DNA from 3 places in the Pseudoduganella dura genome. Region 3 is predicted to be linked to each of the others. Evidence: predicted binding sites of a transcription regulator. Region 3 holds the regulator's gene; each other region holds the start of a gene.
What was found. The regulator FliA, encoded in region 3, starts transcription of late flagellar genes. The targets are predictions, from matches to a motif close to CTAAAGTTTNNNNNNNNNNNGCCGNTA.

Region 1 (8,058 bases), 3.0 Mb from region 3:
TACCGCCATACTGGTTGACAGTGTGGAAGGCGAGCCAGTCCTTCCATGTCTGCACCGGCATCTCGGCCACGAGCGCGGCGGCGCCGATGATTGCGCGAGGATGATAGACGATGAATTTCTTTTGCTTGCCCAGGCCGGCGCTGGCGAAGAATGCCTTCCAGTCGAGGCCCGGGGCCCTGGCCGCGAACTCCCTGGCGTCCCATTGATTGTTCGCCTTTTGCATATCGGACGATTCTTCGCGCGCGCCATGCGCCTGCGCTAGCTTGCGTTCCAGCTCGAACACGCGGGCCGCCCGCTCTTCCGGCTCGGAAAACCCTGCCAGTTTCAGCATCGCGGCAATGTGCGCCTGGTAAGCCGTGCGCAGGCGGCTCATCCGCTCGTTTTCTTCCAGGTAGAACGCCCGGTCCGGCATGCCGAGGCCGCCCTGCAGCAGGTAGGGCACGTAATTGTCGGGGTCGGTAAAGCCTTGGGCGATCCACACGCCGAACAAGTTCTCGGTATTGAAATCGGTGGCGTTGAGCGGATCGACATCGGCGCGCAGGCTGGCGCCCAGCGCCCGCGTCAGGCCGGCCTTGTCGCGGATCGCCGCGATCTTGTCCAGCACCGGTTTCAGCGGCGCGGTCCCACGCGCCTCGATGCCGGCTTCATCCATGAGCGCGCTGTAGTAGGTGGCGACCCGTTTCGCATCGCTCGCCCCCGGCTGACGGCCGGCGGCCTCGATCAGCTGAAGGATGCGCTGGTTGGTTTCCTCGACCAGCGCATTGCCGGCGCCCCAGCTGCTGCGGTCGGCCGGGATCTCGGTGGCGGCCAGCCATTGGCCGTTGGCGAACGCATAGAAATCGTCGCCCGGCAGCACGGCGGCCGCCGCGGCTTGCTGCCGGTCCGGGGCCGCGGTGGGTTGCTGCGCATGGGCATTGGTAAACGCCAGCGCGGCGCACAGTGCCACGGCGAGGGTACTCGTCCGCGGCGGACGGCGCAGTACGCGGAATGCTTGCATAAAGTTCCTTATTATTGATGTGAATGAATTTCGTGGCGTGGTACGCCAGCCTGCACTGTAGCCCCTGGCGCGGCATCGCGGCGAGCGCCGTGCGACAGGCTGCACAAATCGTGGATAGGCTGCAGAGGTCTGGAATTTTGGCGCGCAGGATAGTGGCAGCCGGAATACCCTTCCCCGCGCCGGAAAATCCGCTATAGTTCACCTGGAGCAACAATTATGAGGAGAGCACGATGACACTGGAGGATTTGTTCGATCAGGCCACCGCGCTGCCGACAGCGCCGAAGGTCGTCCAGGAACTGGTCGCCAGCTTCGACAAGGCATCCGTATCCACCGAGGAAATCGCCAGGCTGGTGGCGCTCGACCCGGTGTTGAGCGCCAAGCTGCTGCGCCTGGCGAACTCGGCCTATTACAACCTGTCGCGCAGCATCGGTACTGTCGAGGATGCCGTGCTGATGCTGGGTTTCGTGGCCGTGCGCACGCTCGTCATCAGTTCCGGGCTCGTCAACGGCTTCAAGTCGGTGACCGGGCTCGACCTTGGGCACTTCTGGCGCTTCAGCATGCGCACCGCCGTGGCGGCGAAGTGGATCGCCAAAAAGACCCGCGACAACGGCGAACTGGCGTTCACGATCGGCATGATGCACGCCATCGGCCAGCTCGTGATCCATGCATCGATGCCGGCCAAGGCGGCCGCACTGGACGCGATCGCGGCACCGCTCGACGGGCGGCGCCTTGCCGTGGAACGGGAAGCCCTGGGCTTTACCTATGCCGCCGTGGGCGCCGAACTGGCACGGCGCTGGCAGTTCCCCGCCGTGTTCTCGGATGCCATCGCCGCCTTCCCGGCCCCCCTCGAGCGCGGCGCGGTGGACCGGCTGGCGGCGATCGTCCACCTGGCGGCCTGGCGCGCCCGGGCGATGGAGGAAGCGGACAGTGGGCAGCCCACCGGGGATTTCCCGCAGGACGTGGCCGATATGCTGGGGCTGGACGCCGACGTCATCGAGGAAATGCCGCCGCTGGACGAGCTGGCCGCGGGCCTGGACGAGATGATGAAATAGCAAGTTATTGTGCAGCCGGCCATGGCAAAATTTCTTTTCAAAATTTTTCAAAAAGGCCTAAAGTTTTTTCCGCGCCCGACGTAAATCATGACAAGCAGTACTCCGATCACGATTACGTTTTGAAAAGCGGGCATGCCATGACCTCGACCGAAGTCCTCTCGATGTACGAAAATATTGCCGGACTGACCAATAAAATGGTCGTGGCCGCGCAGGTCGGCGACTGGAACACGCTGGACCGCCTCGAGAACGGTTGCGCCGCGCAATCCGTGGCCACGCTGGGCGGCGTGCCGGCACTGGAAGGAAACGCCCGCCAGCGCAAGATCGACCTGCTGAAGCAGATCATGGCCAACGACCGCGCGATCCGCGACGTGACGGAACCGTGGATGGGCCGGCTCAACGGCTGACCCGCGGCGGCGCTCGGCAGGAGCAAGCCGCCGAATAGTTTCCTGGATTTGAAAAAAGCGCCCGCGGGCGCTTTTTTTATTGCCCTCGCCGCGACATCAGCCTTTCAGCGGCGCGGCCACCCCCGGGGCCGGCACCGGGCCGGCGGTGGGTTCGGTGCGCGCCGGCGCATCGTCGTCGTCGCGGCTCCAGCTTTGCCGCACGATCGGACTGCGCCGCATTTTTGCCTTGCGGATGAAGTGGACGATGACGCCGAAGATCGCCAGCAGCACGAGGCTGCCGGCGAACAGGAACGTGAGCAGCTTCGGGCGGGAGATCTTGATTTCCTTCTTCGGTTCCGGGGGTGGCGGTTCGGCCGCCTTTTTTTCCTCCGGCTTCGGTTTGGGTTCCTCGACGGTGGCCACCGCCGCGCTGGTGGTCGCGGCGCTGGCCGTTACCTGTTCGCCGCCGGGTTCCCCAGGTTGCGCAGCACCGGGTTTGACGGTTTCGTCCGCTGCCGCCGTGGCCTGGACCGCAGCGTGGGCAACGGCTGGCGCTGCCGGAGCCTGTGCCGGTCCGTCTGTCGCTGCTGCTGGTGCCGCCGCCATTGCCGCGGCACCAGGCTTGGCTGCCCCGGCCATCTGCGCCGGCGCGTTGGCCGGTGCGGCGGCCTTCGGTGCCCCGGGAGCCGCCGGCTCCGCCTTGCCCGCGGCGGGCATGGCCACGCGTGCCGCACCGGCCGTGTTCGATATCCCCAATTGCGCCTGCAGGGTCTTCAGCTTGCCTTCCAGCTCGGCCAGCTTGTTCAGCATCGCGGCATCGGCCTGGGCCGCGGCAGGTTGAACGGTAGCTGGTTGAACAGTGGCAGGTTGGCCCGCGGCCGGCCTGGCCGGCGAAACGGATGCCGGTGCCGCGGCGAGCTTTTCCTGCCCTGCTGCGCCCTTGCTCGCGCTGACTCCCGCTTCCACGCTGGCCCGCGTGGCGCGTGCCGCCTCGGCCAGGTCGGCCTTCGATGGCAGGATCGACCGCGCCGCGACCTTTTTCTCGCCTTGCGGTTCCGCTTCCTTTGCCTGCTCCGTTGCCGTTTCCTTCTCCGGTTCGTTCTTCGCCACGGCCGGCTTCGCGGGCTTCGCCCCACGCCTGAAATCGTCGGCGGAGGATGCGTGCTTCAGGGCCTCCTTGCGTACCTCCTGCCGGCCTGGCGTGGATGCATCCTTCTTTTCCTCGCGCAGCGCGACCTTGCCGCCGCGCGCACTGAAAGCCCGTTCGACGGCGTCGAGCATTTCCCTCTCGCCGCCGGTCGCTTCCTTGCCGGGCGACGCCAGCGCCACCAGGCCCGCGACCTTGTCGCTGCCGGCGCGATGCACAGCCGGCCTGCCGGCACGCCCGACGGTGGACGGGGCCGGCGCGGCCGCCGCCGGCGCATTGGCGGCCACGGCAGGCGCAGGCGCCGGAACGGCTGCAACAACAGGTGCAACGGCGGGCGCGGGCGACAGCCACAGCGTAACGCTCCGTACACGTTCCTTGCCGCCCGAGACCAGCTGGAAGTACAGGTGCAGCACCTCGGCCTGCACCGGCGCGCTCGTCGTCACGTGCAGCACACGGCGGCTGTCGCGCCGGACGATCGAGATCGCGGCCCCCGCCAGCGCCGGGTTCATCTTCACGCTGGCCCCCTGGAACACGTCCGGTCGTGCCAGGCGTACCTGCAGGTCCGCCATCTCCTGGGCGGTCAGGTCGGTCAGTTCGATATCGGCGGCCAGCGGCTGGCCGGCGAAAGAACGCACCGAGGCGTCGCCGAGTTCGGCGGCTTGGGTACCGCCGGCGGCGGCCAGCGCCAGCACGGCCAGGCGGGAAGAACGTAGCAGGAGCGACATGTTTGTTGGATTCAGAATCGAAAATTTCCGGAGCGTAAGTGTTTAACGGCGGAAATTCTCAATCTTTGAGCGCCCGAACCGAAATTCGTCCCTGGGTTACACTTATTGCAATCACATCCGACAGAGGAAGCCATGGACTACAGAACCGAGCGTGACAGTTTTGGACCGATCGACGTGCCGGCACAGCAACTGTGGGGCGCGCAAACGCAGCGTTCGCTGCATCACTTCCACATCTCCACCGAAAAGATGGCGCCCGAACTGGTCGCTGCGCTCGCCAACGTCAAGCGCGCGGCCGCCAGGGTCAACGTCGAGCTGGGCGTGCTCGATGCCGCGAAGGCCGATGCGATCGTGCGCGCCGCGGACGAAGTGCTGGAAGGCCGGCACGCGGGCGAGTTCCCGCTGTCGGTGTGGCAGACGGGTTCCGGCACCCAGTCGAACATGAACATGAACGAAGTGCTGGCCAACCGCGGCTCCGAGCTGCTGGGCGGCGTGCGCGGCGAGGAGCGGCGGCTGCACCCGAACGACGATGTCAACAAGGGCCAGTCCTCGAACGACATCTTCCCCACCGCGATGCACGTGGCGGCCGGCGTGGCGCTGGCCACCGACGTGCTGCCGGCACTGCGCCAGCTGCGTGCCACGCTGGCCGGCAAGTCGCAGGCGTTCGCCGATATCGTGAAGATCGGCCGCACGCACCTGCAGGATGCCACGCCGCTGACGCTGGGCCAGGAGTTCTCCGGCTACGTGGCCCAGCTCGACCTTGCGGAGCGCACCATCGAACACGCGCTGCCGGCGGTGCTGCAGCTGGCCGCCGGCGGCACCGCGGTCGGTACCGGATTGAACTCCCATCCGGAATACGCGCCGCGCATCGCCGCCGAGCTGGCCGCGCGGCTGCAGCTGCCGTTCAAGAGCGCGGACAACAAGTTCGCCGCGCTGGCCGGCCACGAGGCGCTGGTGGCCGCGCATGGCGCGCTGAAAACGCTGGCGGCGGGCCTGTTCAAGATCGCCAACGACGTGCGCTGGATGGCCTCCGGCCCCCGTTCGGGCCTGGGCGAGATCACGATCCCGGAAAACGAGCCGGGCAGCTCGATCATGCCGGGCAAGGTCAATCCCACGCAGTGCGAGGCGCTCACGATGCTGTGCGCGCAGGTGTTCGGCAACGACGTGGCGATCACCTTCGGCGGCGCTTCCGGCAATTTCGAGCTGAACGTGTACAAACCGCTGATCGCGCACAACTTCCTGCAGAGCGCGCGCCTGCTGGCGGACGGCATGCGCAGCTTCGACGAGCACTGCGCCCGAGGCATCGAACCGAACCGGGCCCGGATCGGCGAGCTGATGGAACGGTCGCTGATGCTGGTGACGGCGCTCGCCCCTCACATCGGGTATGATCGCGCCGCGCAAATCGCCAAGCACGCCCAGCACGAAGGCACCACGCTGAAGGAGGCGGCGCTGGCGCTGGGCTTCGTGACGGCCGAACAGTTCGACGAGTGGATCGTGCCGCTGGCGATGACGCAGCCGGGCGCCAGGGGCTGATCCCCTCGCCGTGGCCGGAACGCCGCGGCGTGCATGTCACGAAACAGGGTCTGGACCGGATGGGGAACCGGCGTGCCGGACCGGCATGCGACATGCACGCCGTGGCGTAAAGTGTACAATTAAACAATTAATTTCCGGCCGCCATCGGATGAGGTTAAAATGGAAAAAGTAGATTTTGAGTTAACGTCGGAATTCATCGAACTGAACCAGTTACTGAAGCTTGTCGGCCTGTGCGACAGCGGCGGTGCCGGCAAGCAGATCGTGGCCAGCGGCGAAGTACGGGTGGACGGCAAGCAGGAATTGCGCAAGACCGCCAAGATTCGCGCCGGCCAGAAGGTCTCCATCGGCGACGTGCGCATCGCCGTGCTGGGTCAGAAAGGTGCCGGCGGGGCTTAACCTGTCGCAATCCCTGTGCCACGGCGGCGGCTATAGTGGACAGGATCACCTATCCGGAGCGCGCGCATGGACCACCTCGACCCTTCCCGATATCCCGAACCTTCGCGGTCGGCATCGGAATCGCATTCCCAGCCACATTCACAGCCACAGTCGCAAGCCCACCTGCCCTCGCAGCCGCAGCCCGTGCAACAGCGCCTGATCGGCGATCTGCAGCAGGTAATCGACACCGCGGAAGACCTGCTCCACTGCACCGATGGCGCGCGCGATGGCGCCTATCGCGCTGCCCGTGAAAAGCTGGCCCACGCGCTGGCCGTGGCGAACGAGGAGCTGCAACGCTTCGAAGATACCCAGATCGAGCGCATGATCGCCGCCACGCACGAGGCCAGCCTTCGCCATAACGATTGCACCGGCGAAGCACGGCTGTTCCGCGCCTTCCATTGACCCGCATCGCCGGGTTCTGAGCGGACTGCCCGGCCCACAGCCGATCGGCCTGCCTGATCGAGCTGCCTGATCGAGTTGCCTGATCCGGCTAACCTGGGCGCGCCGCACAGGAGCTGCTTTCGCAAAGGCCCCCGGAGCTGCTCCGGCAGCCTGTTGCTACTGCTCCCCGTCATCCGCCATGCGCAGGGCCGCGAACGCGCCATGCGCCATCGACCGCTGCAGCCAGGCGGCGAAATCGAACCGCGCATCCGCCGCCAGCGCCGCATCGATCGCCGCGCCCACGGTCGCCCCCTCTTCCAGCGCGGACAGCGCGCGGTACCCGGCCGTATCCAGCGCCAGCACGTCCGGCTGCCATCCGGGCCGGTGCACCAGGCCATGGCTCGCTTGGGCAATGTCGTCCGGGAACGGCACGCCGCGGCCAGGCTGGTGGGCCTGCCACAGCGGCACCACGGCCCAGCGCGACGAAAACACGGTCGCGGCCGGATGCGGCACCAGCCGGCACCCCTCGAACGCCGCCGGCGCAAGCCCGGCCAGCGCCGCCGGTGCCAGCGGTTCCGCGTCGGCGGCATGGGAGGCGCGGTGCAGCAGCCATTCCAGCCTGGCCATGTCCGGCAGGTATGGCAGCCCGGCCACGTGCGGAAAGTCGTCGAGGAAGGAGGCAAAGCCGGTGCCGAAGGTGTTCAGGTCGGCGTCCGCGGCCGGGTGGCGCATGCCGTATTCGCGGGCCAGCGCGGCGAAGAAATCGTCGCCGACCAGCTGTGCGACGACGGGACAGGCCGCGGCCAGCACCCGGGTCCAGGTCCCGGCCAGGTTACGCCGGTAGACCGCCAGCCGCGATGCCGGCGGCGCCGGCTGCAAGGCAGCCGCGAACGCGCCTTCCCGGTCCGGCGACAGCAGCGCCCCGGCAAAGTCGTACTGCATCGCGGCCAGGTCGGCCAGCCCGCCCGGATCAGGTTCGCGCGCGGGTACCCGTGCCGGCAGCGGCCGTGCCGCCTGCGCCGGCACCATGGGCGCCAGCGCCAGCCGCGCGGCGGCCTGGTCCGCCTCGGCCAGCAGCACCTCCAGCGGCGGCACGCCGGCATCCCATTCGATCAGCGTGGGAATGGCGCCGAAGCGCTCCAGCGCCGCCTCGTACAGGCGCCATACCGGCGCGGCGATCGCGGCACCGTGGTGGTCGATGACGGCGTCCGGTGTCACGAGGTGGCCGCCGAGATGGAATTCGCCGACCTGCCCCGGTTCGATGGCCGCCAGCGCGGCCAGCGCATCTTCGCCGTGGTTGCACTGGTTGACATACAGGTTGTTGATGTCGAGCAGCAGTCCGCAACCGGTGCGGCGTGCCAGCGCCGCCATGAACTCCGCCTCGCTCATCGCATCGGCCGCGAAGCGC
Region 2 (8,058 bases), 4.1 Mb from region 3:
TTCAACCAGAAGGGCAAGGTGGGCCAGTTCATCACCGAAGGCGTCAGCGGCGGCCAGCTGTTCGCCGGTTCCGACCTGGTGGACCCGCAGACCGGCGTGAAACTGTCCGACCTGCCGTTCAACTATTCCACCTACGTCAACGGCCCCGTTTCCACCCGCAACGGCGCCGAGTTCAGCACCAAGACGGCGTTCACGTTCCTGCCGGGGCTGCTGGGCTTCACCGGCTTCGACGCCAACTACACGAAGGTGAAGTCGAAGCACGTGACGGCCTCGATCGTCGACCTGCTGACCGGCACCCCGCTGCCGCCGGCGCGCGAGTCGGAATCGCAGTACAACATCGCGCTGTGGTACGACGACGGCAAGCTGTCGGCACGCGTTGCCCTGCAGGGCGCCGCCGCCTGGTTCACCTGCATCTCGCCGTGCGGCCAGACCCCGCGCGAGCTGATCAACTACCCGGCGCAGGGCGTGAACGTGAATGCCTCCACGCCGATCATCTACTCGCCGGGCTCGCCGAACTTCAAGGATGCGACGCGCTTCGTGGACGCCAAGATCGCGTACAGGTGGCGCCCGGACGTGGAATTCTTCCTCGAAGGCCGCAACATCGGCAACGCGACCACGTCGAACAGCCAGGGCCCGTATGCGCCGCTCAGCAACGGCGTACCGAACCTGCTGGACTACGCGTATGCCGGCCGGCGCATCATGTTCGGCGTGTCGTTCCGCACGCTGTAGACGAGGACCATGCCGCTCTCCGGTGCCGGATACCTTCAGGTGTCCGACACCGGTTTCGCAAACGTCTGCCAGCATCCGGGCAACAAGCCGGCCGGTCCGCCACAGCGGTTCGACACCGAATGGCAAACCCGGTCTTGCCCTCTCGCAGTCGCCCCTTATGCGTAGGTATCGACGACGCTGCCCAGCGTCGCCGTGCCGCCCGGCTGCGTCGACGCCGCGCTGTTCGTGCCCTGTTCCTGCGCCGCCTGCCGCTGGGCCGCCTGCTGGGCCACCTGCTGTGCCGCCTGGGCCTGCAATTGCGCGATCCGCTGCTGCAGGGCCTGGATCGCCTGCTGGATCTGCTCCGCTTCCTTCTGCCCCGTTTCGCTGGTGTCCTTCTGCGCTTCGGCCAGTTCCTTCTGCTTGCTCACCAGCTGCCGTTGCAGCGTGGCCAGTTGCCCGCCGCCCGCACTGGCGGACGATACAACTGTCGTGGCTGAACCTGCAGCCGAGCCGATCGATGCCACCATGTCTGTTCCTTTCGCTGTCGCCTGCGCTGTTGCATGCGCTGTTGCCTATTGTCGTCCATGCATTATCGGCACGTGCTGCGCGAACTGAACCGCCGGCGATGTAAAGCCACGTAAAGATCGGTCCGCCCCGGCCGAGCGTGTACACTGCGGCGGCGCCGGCTTTTCATTGCAAAAGCGCGCATCGCACGTCAACGACAGAGAGAATGCCATGAAGATTTCAAACTCGCTGCCCGCCTGGGCCATTGCCGCGCCCGTTTGCGCGTGGCTGCTGCTGGCCGGGAAACTGGCCGGCGCCGACCAGATGCTCGGCGGCGCGTACATCGCGCTGCTGGCCGCCGGCCTGTTCGCCGGCGTGCTGGCCGCCGTGTTCCACGCCGAGGTGGTGGCGCACCGGATCGGCGAACCGTACGGCACGCTGGTGCTGGCGGTGGCGGTGACATCGATCGAAGTGGCGCTGATCGTATCGCTGATGATCGCCGGCGGCGAATCGACCACCGGCCTGGCGCGCGATACGGTTTTCGCGGCCGTGATGCTGATCCTGAACGGCATGGTGGGCATCTGCCTGCTGGCCGGCGCGCGCCGGCACGGCGAACAGCGGTTCACGCAGACCGGCGTTTCCGCCGCGCTGGCCACGCTGTCAGCCATCGCCGTGCTGACGATGGTGCTGCCGAACTACACGACCACCACGCCGGGCCCGGTCTACAGCAGCAGCCAGCTGATCTTCATCGCCGTGGTATCGCTGGTGTTGTATGGCACCTTCGTGCTGGTGCAGACGGTGCGCCACCGCGATTATTTCCTGCCCGAGGCCGCCGTCGACAACGAGGAAGTGCATGCGCCGCCGCCGCCGAAGAGCGTTGCCTGGCGCAGTGGCGCCCTGTTGCTGGCGTGCCTGGCGGGCGTGGTGCTGCTGGCGAAATCGCTGTCGCCGCCGCTCGAGGCGGCGGTGCTCGCGCTCGGCGCGCCGAAGGCGCTGGTCGGCATCATCATCGCCGCCGTCGTGCTGCTGCCCGAGGGGATCGCCGCCTACCAGGCGGCGCGCGCGAACCGGCTGCAAACCAGCCTGAACCTGGCACTCGGTTCCGCGCTGGCCAGCATCGGCCTGACGATTCCCGCGGTGGCGATCGTGTCGCTGGCCAACGGCTGGACGCTGTCGCTGGGGATCGACGTCAAGTCGACCGTGCTGTTGCTGCTGTCGGTCGTCGTGGCCACGATATCGCTCGGCAACGGCCGCACCACGATCATGCAGGGCACCGTGCACCTGGTGATCTTCGCCGTCTACCTGTTCATCACGATCGTGCCCTGAACGTCCGAAAGTGCGTGTCCCGTGCCGCCCTCGCAGGCACGGGACACGCACTTTTTTTGTTGTCGGATTCGCCACGCCAGCAGTGCATCGCTTGTTCTTTTTACATGGTAATCTGCTCACATCACCGGCATCCGGAGCCGGGAAGCGCAAGCACCAGACACCCCCGGACCAACCATTCGTAGACAACGCAGACAAGTGAACGTGATGAAAAAGAACGTAGCAATTATCGGGGCAGGCTTCTCCGGCGCGGTCATAGCGCACCAGCTCGCCAAGGCGGGCCATCAAGTCGAAGTGTTCGAATCGCGATCGCACATCGCCGGCAACTGCTATTCCGAGCGCGATGCCGAAACCAGCGTGATGGTGCACGTGTACGGCCCGCACATCTTCCACACCGATAACGAACGGGTGTGGAAATTCGTCAACGAGTTCGGCGAGTTCATGCCATTCGTCAACCGCGTCAAGGCGATCACGAACGACCGCGTGTTCACGTTGCCGATCAACCTGCTGACGATCAACCAGTTCTTCAACAAGACCTTCCGCCCGGCCGAGGCGCAGCAGTTCCTGGCCGAACAGGGCGACAAGACGATCGAGAACCCGGTCACGTTCGAAGACCAGGCGCTGCGCTTCGTCGGCCGCGACCTGTACGAGGCGTTCTTCAAGACCTACACCGTCAAGCAATGGGGCCTGCAACCGAGCGAACTGCCGGCCAGCATCCTGAAGCGGCTGCCGGTGCGCTTCAACTACGATGACAATTATTTCAGCCACAAGTACCAGGGCATGCCGAAGGATGGCTACACGGCCATCGTCGAAAAGATCCTGAACGTGCCGGGCATCACCGTGCACCTGAGCACGCCGTTCAAGCCGGAACAGAAAGGCGATTACGACCACGTGTTCTACAGCGGCCCGATCGACGCCTGGTTCGGCCACCGCGACGGCCGCCTGCCCTACCGCACGCTCGATTTCGAAGTGCACCGCGACCAGGGCGACTACCAGGGCAATGCCGTGATCAACTATTGCGACAGCGCCAAGCCCTACACGCGCATTACCGAGCACAAGCACTTCTCGCCGTGGGAACAGCACGAAGGCACGCTGTGCTACTTCGAGTACAGCCGGCAGTGCGAGGAAGGCGATACGCCGTATTACCCGATCCGGCTGGCGCGCGACAAGGTACAGCTGGAAAAATACGTGAAGCTCGCGCAGGACGAACCCAACGTGACCTTCATCGGCCGCCTGGGCACCTACCGTTACCTCGACATGGACGTGACGATCGACGAGGCGCTGAAAGTGGCCGACAAGTTCCTCGCCTGCGCCACCGAGAACGCGCCGATGCCGGCGTTCGTCATCGATCCGCTGGCCTGACGAACCGGATCGCCAATCCACCGGCATCGGCCACCATTCCAGCGGGATGGTGGCCGATGCCGCTTTTGCCCCTGTTCTCGATTCCGCTTTTACTCCAGCGCCCGCGGGATCGCCTGCAACTGCGCGCATCCCATATCTTCCGGCGCCAGCAGCGACGCACGTGGCATGCCCGCGTGGGCGACGTGCCGCCCGAATGGCTGGTCGTGATCAGCCTGGTAAATAGGAACGCCGGATTACGTTGATGTTGCGCGTCAACGCCAGCGTGCACATCCGCTGCCGTGCGTGGTGAAGGTGTTCAAGGCGGCATCCGGATCGCCGACGCTGCCGGGCAAGGTCGGCCGGCAGGACCGACCAGCGCCGATCGGTACTGACTCGGATATCTGTAGAATCGAATTCTGCTGCGCCATCAACGGACTCACGACATGATTACCTGCCACGTAAAGTATATTATCGACCCCTATCAAATGGACGCCTTCGAACGCTATTCACGCGATTGGGTCCGAATTGTCAGGCGAATGGGAGGGGAGCACCATGGCTATTTCCTCCCTGCCGAGGGGGCTAACAATATCGCCTATTGTCTATTCAGTTTCGCCAGCCTGTCCGATTATGAACGGTATCGCCGGGAGGCCGCGGAGGATCACGAATGTATTGAACTGGTGGGCAAGGCCACTCAGCAGAAGTTTATCCTGAGCTATGAACGCAGTTTTTTGCGGCCGGTGCTTCAGTAAATACATTGCTTCCACCCTGAGTGTCCGACGCCAGGCTTCTGGCCGATGGCAGCCGGCGCAAAGCGAACATGACCATTTCAAACGCGAGCCGCTACACCCAGGTACGGGCCGGATGCGGTAACGCCGTTCACCCAAGCGAATCCCGATAGCGTTTGAAATCACGGGTGTCGGGTAGCGGTCTTCGCCGACATCCCATCACTTCGGCGAAAACCGGTGTCCGACACCAGTACTCCGGCGCTGCTGGCAGCATCGGGCGTCGCCGACCGACCGGCTTGGGCCGGATGCGGCAATTGCATGAATTTAATTAGGATGCTAAACTTTTCCCTCCTAACAAAAAGCGCACGCCATGACCGACTTCGACAAGACCCTGATGTCCCTGACCCACACGCTGATCCACGCGGCGCGGGCATACAAGGCGGCGGCGGACCGCGTGGCCGGCAACTTCGCGCTGTCGCACGCGAGCGGCTGGCCGGTATTGATGATTGCCCGGCTCGGCGACGGCGTGCGGCCCGGCCTCGTGGCCGAAGCGCTCGGCGTCGAGCCGCCGTCGCTGGTGCGCATCATCGACCAGCTGGTGGCGGCCGGCCTCGTGCTGCGGCAGGACGATCCGGCCGACCGTCGCGCGAAGACGCTGCACCTGACCGCCGAAGGCCGCGAATGCGCCGCCCGGCTGGAGGAATTGCTGCTGCCGTTCCGGCGCGGCCTGTTCGCGGAGATCGAGCAGGGCGACATCGAGGCCTGCCTGCGCGTGCTGACGCGGCTCGATGCCGTGCTGGCCTCCCAGGCGAAGGGCTGAGCGGCGATGGCGTTGCCGAAGTTATCGCTTGCGCCGGTGCAGCCGCGCGAGCTGCTGTTCTCGGCGAAGTGCTTCGCCGCGTCGATGCTGGCGCTGTACGTGTCGCTGGCGGCCGGCCTGCCGCGCCCGTTCTGGGCGATGATGACCGCCTATATCGTGGCCAGCCCGCTGGCCGGCGCCGTGCGTTCGAAGGCGCTGTTCCGCGTGTGCGGCACGCTGATTGGCTGCGCCGCCACGGTGGCGATGGTACCGAACCTGGCCAACGCGCCGGAGCTGCTGTCGCTGGCGCTGGCGTGCTGGGTGGCGGTGTGCCTGTACGTATCGCTGCTCGACCGCACCCCCCGCTCGTATATCTTCATGCTGGCCGGGTACACGGCCGGCCTGATCGGTTTTCCGGCCGTCACCGATCCGGCCACCGTATTCGATACCGGGCTCGCCCGCGTGGAAGAAATCAGCGTGGGCATCCTGTCCGCCACGCTGGTCCACTCGCTGGTGTTCCCGCAGGGCGTGGGCCCGGCGCTGCTGGGCCGCCTGGACCGCGCGATCGGCGATGCGCGCCGCTGGATGCTCGAAGTGCTGCGCCCCGGTGCGGGCAGCCGCGATGCGCATGTGCGCCTGGCGCTGGCGGCCGAGATCAGCGACATGCGCATCATGGCCACGCACCTGCCGTTCGACACATCGCACCTGCGCTGGACCGGCGCGATGGTGCACGCGCTGCACGACCGCCTGGCGGTGATGGTGCCGCTGCTGCTGGCCGTCGAAGACCGGCTGCAGGCGCTGGCCGAAACCGGCCCCGTCGATCGCGCCTGGCAGGCGATGCTGGACGACGTGGCGCAATGGATCGGCGAAGGCAAGGCCGCCGACCCGGGCCGCGCCGCGGGCCTGCGCGCACGGTTGCGGGAACTGACGCCCGAACTGGCGCCGCATGCCGAATGGCGCACGATCCTGCAGGTCAACCTGGCCCAGCGCCTGGGCGCGCTGGTCGCGGCCTGCGAGGAAAGCCTGGAACTGCGCGACAGCATCGATGCCGTCATGCGCGGCGCGCCGCCGGCGGCACCGAAACACCTGACACCGTCGGTACTGCACCGCGACCACGGCATGGCCCTGCGTTCCGCGCTGGCCGCGGCGATCGCGATCCTGGCCTGCTGCGCGTTCTGGATCGCGACCGGCTGGCCGGCCGGCGCCGCCGCGCCGATGCTGGCCGGCGTGGCCTGCTGCTTCTTCGCGACGATGGACGACCCCGTGCCCGCGATCACCGGCTTCGTGAAATTCACGCTGTGGTCGGTGCCGGTCTCGGCGTTCTACATCCTCGTGGTGCTGCCGGCCGTCCACAGCTACGAGATGTTCGTCCTCGCGCTGGCCCCGGTGTTCCTGGTATTGGGTGTGTACATGGCGCGGCCGGCCACGTACGGCAACGCGCTGACGTTCGTGATCGGCATCGCCGGCACGCTGGCGCTGCACGACACCAACCAGCTGGACATGGCCTCGTTCGTCAACGGCATGCTGGCGCAGCTGATGGGCTATATCGTCGCGGCGGTGGTCACGAAGACCTTCCGCACGGTCGACGGTCCGTGGATGGCGCGCCGCATGCTGGGCCACGCCCGCGCCGAGCTGGTGCAGCTGGCGCGCTCGCCCCGCGCGCCGGCCCTGCTGGAAGTATCGGCCCGCGTGGTCGACCGCGTGGGCCTGCTGATGCCGCGCCTGGCGCTGGCCGGCGCCGCCCCGGCGGTCCGCGCGGATGCGCTCGAGACCATGCGCGAACTGCGCGCGGGCCTGCACATCGCGCAGCTGCGCGCGCTGGCCCCGCGGCTGGAACCGGCGGGCGTACCGCTGGCACGGCTGTTCGACCGCGTCGCCGCGCATTTCGACACGCGTGCGGGCAACAGCTCGCATGCCGGCCTGCTGGCGCAACTGGACGGCACGCTGAGCGCCGTGTGCCGCGTGGCCGAAGGCGATGTCCGTACCACGGCCGCCGCCGCGCTGGCCAGCATGCGGCGCGACCTGTTCCCGCGCGCCGACATGTACCAACCCGCCCATCAACCGCACCAGGAGGAACCGCGATGATCGCCGAAATCAGCCTGCACGGCCTGTACGTGCCCACCCTGCTGCTGCTGGCGATGGCCGCGCTGGCCTGCACCCGCGTGCTCGGCAAGCTGCTGCTGCGGCTGGGCTTCTACCGCCTGGTATGGCACCCCGCCCTGTTCGAATTCGCGCTGTTCGGCATCCTGCTGGGCAGCTTCTCCATCCTGGTGAACCGTTATGGCTACTGAACTTACCCTGAAATCTTCCGCGCTGGCTCTGGCGCGCTTCCTCGTGACGCTGGCCGCCCTGTCCGCGGCCGGCGTCCTCGCGTGGCGCCTGTGGCAGCACTACGAGGTGGAGCCCTGGACCCGCGACGGGCGCGTCAAGGCCGACGTGGTGCAGGTGGCGCCGGACGTCACCGGCCAGGTCACGAAGGTGCTGGTGCACGACAACCAGCAGGTGAAGGCCGGCGACGTGCTGTTCGAGATCGATGCCGCCCGTTTCGCGCTGGCGCTGCGGCAGGCCGAGGCCGCCGTGGCGGCGCAGCGCGTGGCGCTGGACCAGGCGGTAAAGGATGCGCGCCGCAACGCCGAACTGCGCGAGCTGGTCGCG
Region 3 (8,058 bases):
CCTGTTGATGCAGGCGCTGGCGCAGGGCGGCGCCGACGGTGCCGGCATCGAACCGGGCCTGGCCGACACGATCGCCCAGCAGGCCGCCAATGCCGCCATGCAGCAGGAAGCGCTGGGCGTCACCCCCGTGCTGCTGGTGCCGGGCCCGCTGCGGCCGCTGCTGTCGCGCTTCCTGCGGCGCGCCTTGCCGCAGCTGAAGGTGCTGTCGCATGCCGAGATCCCGGAATCGAAGACGATCCGCGTGACGGCGCTGGTGGGCAACACGTAGGGCGCCACGGCCGAGCCCGTGTCATGGGGTCAGGCACCATGACACGAGCCCAGCCTTGGGATATCGCCTTCCGCACTTCTGAAATACCCCCCTTTTCCCTACCTGTTCGGATGATGCTTACTCCACGGCATCGTCAATAATCTCACCATCGAGAATATCTCTGTGCATGGCGAACGGGAGCAGCAATGAACGTCAAGAAATTTACCGCGCCCACGTCGCGTGAGGCGCTGCGGAAGGTACGCGAGGCGCTGGGGCCGGATGCGGTGATCCTGTCGAATCGCCCGATGGATGGCGTGGTCGAGATCCTGGCGCTGGCCAACGACGATGCCGCTTCGCTGGCCAGCCCGGTCGACGATGCGCCGCCCGGCGCGCCGCACCTGGACCTGGATGACGGCTATGCCGCCGCGCCTGCGTCCATGCCGCGCCCGCAGGCGATGCCGCAGCCCCCGCGTGCCGCCGCGCCGATGAGCTATGCCGATGCGCCGGAGCCGATGCCGGCCGTCCGGTCCGCCGCCGCACCGACGTCCCGCGCGCCGTTCGCGCCGCCGATGCCGCCACAGGTCGCGCAGCCGGCATATCAGCCGCCGATGCACCAGCAGCCGATGCACCAGCAGCCGATGCACCAGCCGATGATGCAGCCTGCGGTGGACATGGCCGGCATCACCGCGCTGGTGTCCGAGGCCGTCAGTGCCGCCAAGGCCAATGCCGCCGCCGAGATGCACGGCATGATGAGCGAGCTGCGCGCCATGCGCGGCATGATGGAAACGCAACTGGCCGAACTGTCGTGGGGCAGCGCGCAGCAGCGCGAGCCGCACAAGGCCGCCGTGCTGCGCGAACTGCTGGCGGCCGGTTTTTCCACCACGCTGGCGCGCCGCCTGCTGGACAAGCTGCCCGCCGGCCGCAGTGCCGACGATGCCTCCCGCTGGATCCACACCGTGCTGGCCCGCAATGTCAGTGCGCTGGCCACCGAGGATGCGCTGATCGAGCGCGGCGGCGTGTTCGCGCTGGTGGGCCCCACGGGCGTGGGCAAGACCACCAGCACGGCCAAGCTGGCTGCCCGCTGCGTGATGCGCCATGGCCCGCAAAACCTGGCGCTGATCACCACCGATGCCTACCGTATCGGGGCGCACGAACAGTTGCGCATTTACGGCAAGATCCTTGGCGTGATGGTACATTCCGTCAAGGATGAGGCCGACTTGCGCATCGCCTTGAAGGAGCTGCGCAACAAGCACACGGTGCTGATCGACACGGTCGGCGTCAGCCAGCGCGACCACATGGTGACCGAACAGGTGGCGATGCTGCAGGGCACCGGCGTCGATGTGAAGCGGCTGCTGTGCCTGAACGCCACGTCCACGCAGGAAACGCTGACCGAGGTCGTGCGCGCCTACCAGGGCAGCGGCCTGGCCGGCGGCATCATCACCAAGCTGGACGAGGCGGCATCGCTGGGCAACGTGCTCGACGTGGTGATCCGCCAGAAGCTGCAGCTGTATTACGTATCGAACGGCCAGCGGGTGCCGGAAGACCTGCACCTGGCCCAGCCGGCCGAGCTCGTGGAGCGCGCGTTCCGGCTGAAGAAGGATGTGTCCCAATACACCGACGGCGACCTGCCGATGCTGATGGCGGCCGCCGGCAACGATGCACTGCGCGAGGTTCACCTTGGCTAATTTCGATTTCGACCAGGCGGAAGGACTGCGGCGCATGCTGGCGGGGCCGCCGCGGCCCCGCATCGTCACGTTCCTGTCGGCCACGCCGCAGGACGACAAGGGCGCCATGCTGGTCAACCTGGGCGCCTCGCTGGCCCGCGCCGGCAACGACGTGGTGCTGGTCGATGCCTGCGCCAGCGCGCACGGCGTGGCCTCGCGCCTCGGCATCGACAACGGCGCCAGCCTGCTGAACGTGGCGCGCCAGGAATGCGCGCTGAACGAGGTGATCCACGAAGTACCGCAGGGCTTCAACGTGGTGTCGATGACGCGCGGCGAATCGCGCAACGGTCCGCCGGAAGCGCGGCGGCTGGCCAAGGCGTTCGACGTGCTGGCCGCGCAGGCCGGCATCGTGCTCGTCGACGGCGAGTTCGATGGCGAAGCGTTCCCGGTACCGGTGATGGCCAGTTCGGAAATCGTGGTGCAGGTCTCGAACAGCGCCACGTCGATCACCAACGCCTACATGATGATCAAGCGGCTGAACCATGAGCTCGGGCGGCGGCCGTTCGGCATCGTCGTCACGGGTGCGTCCGAGAGGGAGGCCAAGGTGGTTTACGATAATATGGCACAGGCGGCAAGCCGTTACCTGGCAGTCAATCTCGTATCGATGGGATCGGTGCCGGCCGATGAATACCTGCACCGCGCGGCGCGCCTGGGTCGCGCCGTGGTGGACGCGTTCCCGCTGGCCGGTGCCTCGGTGGCGTTTCGACAATTGGCGGGACGGTTTGCGCTGGCTTCGCCGTCACATCCTGGGAGCGGCCACCAACTGCAGCGCTGAACCTGGCGTTCATTACAAGAATAGAGATTTATGTACACGGTCAAAGGGAAGGTGAACAAGGATTCGCTGCTGACGGAGCACATGCCCCTCGTAAAGCGCCTTGCTCACCACATGAAGGCAAAATTGCCGCCCAGCGTGGAAGTGGATGACCTGGTACAGGCGGGCATGATCGGCCTGCTCGACGCGATCAACCGCTATGAAGAAACGCACGGCGCCCAGTTCGAAACCTACGCGGTGATGCGCATCCGCGGCGCGATGCTCGATGAATTGCGCAGCAGCGACTGGATGCCCCGCACCTTGCGGCAGGACATGCGCAAGATCGAGAACGCGATGGCCGTGCTGCAGCAGAAGCTGGGCCGGCCGCCGGCCGAATCCGAAGTGGCAAAATCGCTGAAACTGTCGCTCGAGGATTACCAGGAGATGCTGGGCGAGGGCGGCGGCCACCAGCTGCTTTACTACGAGGATTTCCAGGGCGAGGAAGGCAACGACAACTTCCTGGACCGCTATGCCCATGACGAAGAAGCCGATCCACTGCGTTCGCTGATGGATACCGGCTTCCGCCAGGCCGTCATCGATGCGATCGACGCACTGCCGCCGCGCGAGAAAATGCTGATGGGCCTGTACTACGAAGAAGAATTGAACCTGAAGGAAATCGGCGCCGTGCTGGGCGTCTCCGAATCACGCGTGTCGCAGCTGCATACCCAGGCGGTATCCCGGCTGCGCGCCACGTTGCGGGAGCAGGCATGGACTGGTCCAGCGTAGCGGGTATCGTGCTGGCGCTGGCCGGCCTGATCGTGGGGCAGGCACTCGAAGGCGGTAAACCGTCCTCGCTGATCCAGCCGGCCGCCTTCGCCATCGTCGTCGTCGGCACGTTCGGCGCCGTGCTGCTGCAAACGCGGCCGGCCACGCTCAAGCGCGGCATCCTGATGCTGCGCTGGGTCTTCAAGCCGCCTGCGGATGGCCGCACGCTGCTCGCGCGCGACATCCAGGCCTGGAACCAGACCGTGCGCCGCGAGGGCCCGCTGGCGCTGGAGCGCCACATGACCGGCGCGCGCAACATGTTCCTGGCAAAGGGGCTGCGGATGGTCGTCGACGGCATCCAGCCCGACAAGCTGCGCCAGCTGCTCGATACCGAGATCACGGCATTCGAAACCTCCGAACGGCAGGCCGTGCGGATCTGGGAATCGGCCGCCGGCTACTCGCCCACGATCGGTATCCTGGGCGCCGTGCTGGGCCTGATCCACGTGATGGAAAACCTGTCCGACCCGGCCAAGCTGGGGCCAGGCATCGCCGTGGCATTCGTATCCACGATCTACGGCGTGGGGCTGGCGAACCTGTTCTTCTACCCGATCGCGAACAAGTTGAAGAACATCGTCACCGCCCAGGTCCACCAGCAGGAAATCGCCGCGGCCGTATTCCACGACATCGCCAGCGGCGACTTCTCGCGCATCATGGACGAGCGCATCGCCACGCTGTTGCAGGAGTACGCATGAGCTTTCAATATCGCCGGGCGCGCCGCCCGTTCGACGAGGAACCGGAAAACCACGAGCGCTGGCTGATCTCGTATGCCGACTTCATCACGCTGCTGCTGGCGTTCTTCGTGGTGATGTATGCGATTTCGTCGGTCAACATCGGCCGCTACCGCATCTTTTCCGATTCGCTCGGCGAAGCGCTGGGCGGGCAGGGCGCCAACGTCAAGCCCAATACCGAGGTGCTGAACCAGCCGTTGCCGAACCCGAACCTGAAGAAGCGCCAGGAACTGATGAAGCAGGAGCGCGCGTCGATGACGAAGCTGGCGCAGGATCTGCAATCGACGATGGCGCCGCTGGTCAAGGAAGGCAAGGTGCGGGTCACGCAGAACAGCCGCGGGGTTTCCGTGGAAATCAATGCCAGCGTGCTGTTCGACCCCGCCGAAGCGAAGCTCACGGAAGAGTCGCGCGAAGCGCTGACCGCCGTGGCCACGCTGCTCAAGAGCGATCCGCACGCGGTGCAGGTGGAGGGCCACACCGACGACCAGCCGGTGCGCAACATCTATCCGTCGAACTGGGAGTTGTCGTCGATGCGCGCGGCCACGGTGGTGCGGCTGTTCATCGAATCGGGCGTCGCCCCGGAGCGGCTGACCGCCGTCGGCCATGCCTCGAACCATCCGGTCGCCCCCAACGACGACCCGGTCGGCCGCGCCCGGAACCGGCGCGTGGCGGTCACCATCCTGTCGACGGTGCCGGATCCGGAGACGGAGATTCCCACGGCGGCGGACGACGTGCCGGCCGCCCCCGCGCCGCAACCTGCGCAATAAGGAATTCGGGACGGACCCTGTTTTTCAGGAAATTTCCTGAAAAACAGGGTCCGTCCCTGAGCCTACCCCTCAAATTTTTGTTGTAAACCATATGGGAAGCTGTTAACTTCAATCCCAAAAACGGCACATGCATGGCCGTGTTAGCCCTTTCATTCGTAGTGACCAAACTGCAAATGAAAGGCACGGACCATGCATGCACGCCAAATCATACAACGATTGTTGGGGCAGGAGTGCCCATCAATTCACGCTAAACGCCGAGCTTGCCTAGCTCAAATTGTGCAAGCTGCAGCTCGTGCCGGGCTGGGCGTTGTACGCATCGGTAAGCAGCTCAGGTCACAAACAAGTCTTCGGCATCGCATCAAGTGCTGTGACCGTTTGCTGAGCAATCCCCATCTGGCCAAAGAGCGGGTGCAGATATACCGAGCAATGAGCCAACGCCTTCTTCAATCCAGGCAATACGTGCAGGTAGCAGTAGATTGGTCAGAAATTCGCGCAGATGGCAGTGCTCAATTGCTGCGTGCAGCAGCCATCATCGAAGGACGCGCCTTTACGCTCTACGAGGAGGTCCACCCTCAGGAGAGGCTCGCGGCATCTTTGGTCCATAAGTGCTTCATGAAGACCCTGAAAACCATCCTGCCAGCGCACTGTCGCGCCATCATCATCACCGATGCAGGATTTCGTGCTACGTGGTTTAAAACGCTCAATCAGCTCGGCTTTGGCTGGGTCGGACGGATACGCAACCGTGATTTGGTGTGCCAACAGAACGGCAACGACTGGTTCGGCTGCAAAAGCTTGTACTCAAGAGCTACCGCAAAAGCGCGCGATTTGGGCTATTTTTTTCATGTCCGCTCCAACCCTGTCGACTGCCGATTAGTGCTGTACAAGTCCAAATCGAAAGGACGGCATTGCTTGACGAAATCCGGTCAACCTGCGCGCGCGCGCCACAGCAAGAAAAACAGCGCTGCCCAATGTGAGCCTTGGCTACTCGCCGTTTCGCCAGCACTGGCACAGCTTCGTGCAGACGACATCATCAAAATTTACTCTGGGCGCATGCAAATCGAGCAGACTTTCCGCGACCTGAAGAATGCCAAATGGGGAATGGCACTGCGACATAGCCAGACTACAAGCCTGCTTCGTCTGGCGGCACTTTTACTAATCGGTGCATTGCTCACTTATGCCTTATGGCTGATCGGCTTAGCGGCACGAGCGGCTGGCTATGAAGTCCACTACGGCAGCCATCCCAAGGCAGGCAGCTGCCTTTCAATCTTCTCGTTGGCAATGCACTGGGTCGACGACTATCGTCGACCCAGACTCTCCCCATCGGCCATCAAATATGCATTTATCGAACTCGTTTCGATGGTCCGCACTTGGGAATTCGAGGGGTAGGCTCAGGGTCCGTCCCCATTTTTATGGTTCGGCAACCAGCTCAATAAAAAACACGGCTGATTTTTAGCCGGCGAGGAACCCGCGGGAAGTGGTGGTGGTGGCGGTCAGCCCGGTCGGGCCATAGACGGTGCCGGCGGGGCTGGGCGGCCGCAGCGCCTGCAGTGCGCCCTGGGTGTGCGACAGCTGCTTGTTGATCAGCATGCCGTTCAGGCGGTTCAGTTCTTTTGCTTCGCGGGTCTGCGACAGCACGGTATTCCACAGCGTCCTGTCGTCCGCCGTGCCATGGGCGCACAGCCAGTTTTCCATGCCCGCCTCCTGGGCTTCGAACCCGGCGCCGGCCAATGCCGTGTGCCGTTCGCCGGCCAGCACGCCCATTCGGCCGATCAGCTCGGACTTGCGGGGCGTCAGCGCCGAGAGCCTGTCGATGTCGGCCGCCACCAGGGATTGCTGCTCCTGCTTCAGGATGTCGAGCAGCTCGGTGATCAAACGCTGTTCTTCGCGGAGCAGCAGCATGGGGGCGCCGTCATGCATGGTGTTGTTGCCTTAACGTTGGCGGGAATGCAGCAGATCCTTGACCGTGTCGAGCAGGCCGTCCGCCACTTTCTCCGAGTTTACCTGGTACTGGCCATCGGCGATGGCCAGCTTGATACGTTCCACTTTCTTCGTGTCGAACACGCCGCTGTTGCTGCTCGTGGCCATGGCCTGGCCCTGGGCCGACAGCTTGACGCTTTCCGAATTCGTTTGCGTGGATGCCGTCGACGCCGCTTTTTCGGCGTTGCGGGCATTGCCCGTGGTCGACGGTGTCGTCGACGGCAAGCCAGCATTCTTCACTGAATCGTTGATTTTCACAGCATCTTCCTCGTCTGGTGGGGAGATTTTACTCCGCGCTTTTACCTATGTACGAGTTCTTAACGGCTGTCGCGTTGCAAACTTTAGCGGCACACCGATTATCTTCTTCAAAATGCCACCTCGACCTGGCCGCCCGCGCGGGCGATCCCGCTGACGCTGCGGCCGGCCTGCGTGCGCACCAGCACCACCTGCCCATCCGAGGCATTGCCCAACGCCTTCCCGTCCGAGGCGATCCTGAACCCGGCGCCCAGCGCGACCAGCTTCACCATCTGCCCGTTCAATACCACGGTCTGGCTGCGCAGCGTATCGAGCCGCAGCGGCGTGCCTGCCGAAATGGAAACATTGCTGCTGCGGCCCACCACCTGTGCCTTGTCGGTCGCTATGCTGGCCGGCAGTGTCGTCAGGTCGCCCTGCATCGTCGCCAGCTGCGCATCCGTGATCGGCTGGCCCTGGGACAGCGGCGTGGCGGCGGCAATGTAATTGCCCAGCACTGATACATTGGCCTGAATATACACCGTCCATTGCGCCGGCGCCGCGCAGCGCACGCCGACCGATGTCTTGCCCCAGGCTTTGCTGCCGGGCATCAGGAATGCTTCCGGCGCCGGGCAGGCCGCCAGCTTCATCCGCGGATCGACAGTGCCGACGGTGACCGTCACCTTGCCCGGCAGTCCGGCGCTTTGCACCTGCAGGAAGGTATCCACGGTACTGCGTAGAACGGCCGGATCCATGCCGGCGGCGGCCTGCGCGACCGGCAGGCCCGCCAGCAGGATCAGTGAAGCAA

Region 1: a site for FliA is predicted at 2,107-2,133, ahead of GJV26_RS06925 (flagellar protein FliT). Genes of this name have one in related genera too.
Region 2: a site for FliA is predicted at 1,302-1,328, ahead of GJV26_RS02230 (FlxA-like family protein). Genes of this name have one in related genera too.

The regions. Positions count from the first base shown of each region.
Region 1 covers NZ_WNWM01000002.1:1,548,576-1,556,633, forward strand. Annotated here, with positions in the region: gene GJV26_RS06915 (M13 family metallopeptidase) at 1-997, opposite strand, end outside; gene GJV26_RS06920 (HDOD domain-containing protein) at 1,228-2,049, shown strand; gene GJV26_RS06925 (flagellar protein FliT) at 2,187-2,453, shown strand; gene GJV26_RS06930 (type IV pilus assembly protein FimV) at 2,550-4,304, opposite strand; gene fumC (class II fumarate hydratase) at 4,437-5,834, shown strand; gene GJV26_RS06940 (RNA-binding S4 domain-containing protein) at 5,994-6,230, shown strand; gene GJV26_RS06945 (DUF883 family protein) at 6,414-6,671, shown strand; gene bufB (MNIO family bufferin maturase) at 6,828-8,058, opposite strand, start outside.
Region 2 covers NZ_WNWM01000002.1:472,998-481,055, forward strand. Annotated here, with positions in the region: gene GJV26_RS02225 (TonB-dependent receptor) at 1-729, shown strand, start outside; gene GJV26_RS02230 (FlxA-like family protein) at 885-1,238, opposite strand; gene GJV26_RS02235 (calcium:cation antiporter) at 1,447-2,541, shown strand; gene glf (UDP-galactopyranose mutase) at 2,746-3,900, shown strand; gene GJV26_RS02245 (hypothetical protein) at 3,957-4,142, shown strand; gene GJV26_RS02250 (NIPSNAP family protein) at 4,323-4,628, shown strand; gene GJV26_RS02255 (MarR family winged helix-turn-helix transcriptional regulator) at 4,975-5,424, shown strand; gene GJV26_RS02260 (FUSC family protein) at 5,431-7,488, shown strand; gene GJV26_RS02265 (DUF1656 domain-containing protein) at 7,485-7,694, shown strand; gene GJV26_RS02270 (efflux RND transporter periplasmic adaptor subunit) at 7,684-8,058, shown strand, end outside.
Region 3 covers NZ_WNWM01000002.1:4,535,180-4,543,237, forward strand. Annotated here, with positions in the region: gene flhA (flagellar biosynthesis protein FlhA) at 1-268, shown strand, start outside; gene flhF (flagellar biosynthesis GTPase FlhF) at 454-1,932, shown strand; gene GJV26_RS19815 (MinD/ParA family ATP-binding protein) at 1,925-2,746, shown strand; gene GJV26_RS19820 (RNA polymerase sigma factor FliA) at 2,777-3,508, shown strand; gene GJV26_RS19825 (flagellar motor protein) at 3,490-4,239, shown strand; gene motD (flagellar motor protein MotD) at 4,236-5,042, shown strand; gene GJV26_RS19835 (IS4 family transposase) at 5,232-6,428, shown strand; gene GJV26_RS19840 (flagella synthesis protein FlgN) at 6,492-6,941, opposite strand; gene flgM (flagellar biosynthesis anti-sigma factor FlgM) at 6,972-7,277, opposite strand; gene flgA (flagellar basal body P-ring formation chaperone FlgA) at 7,385-8,058, opposite strand, start outside.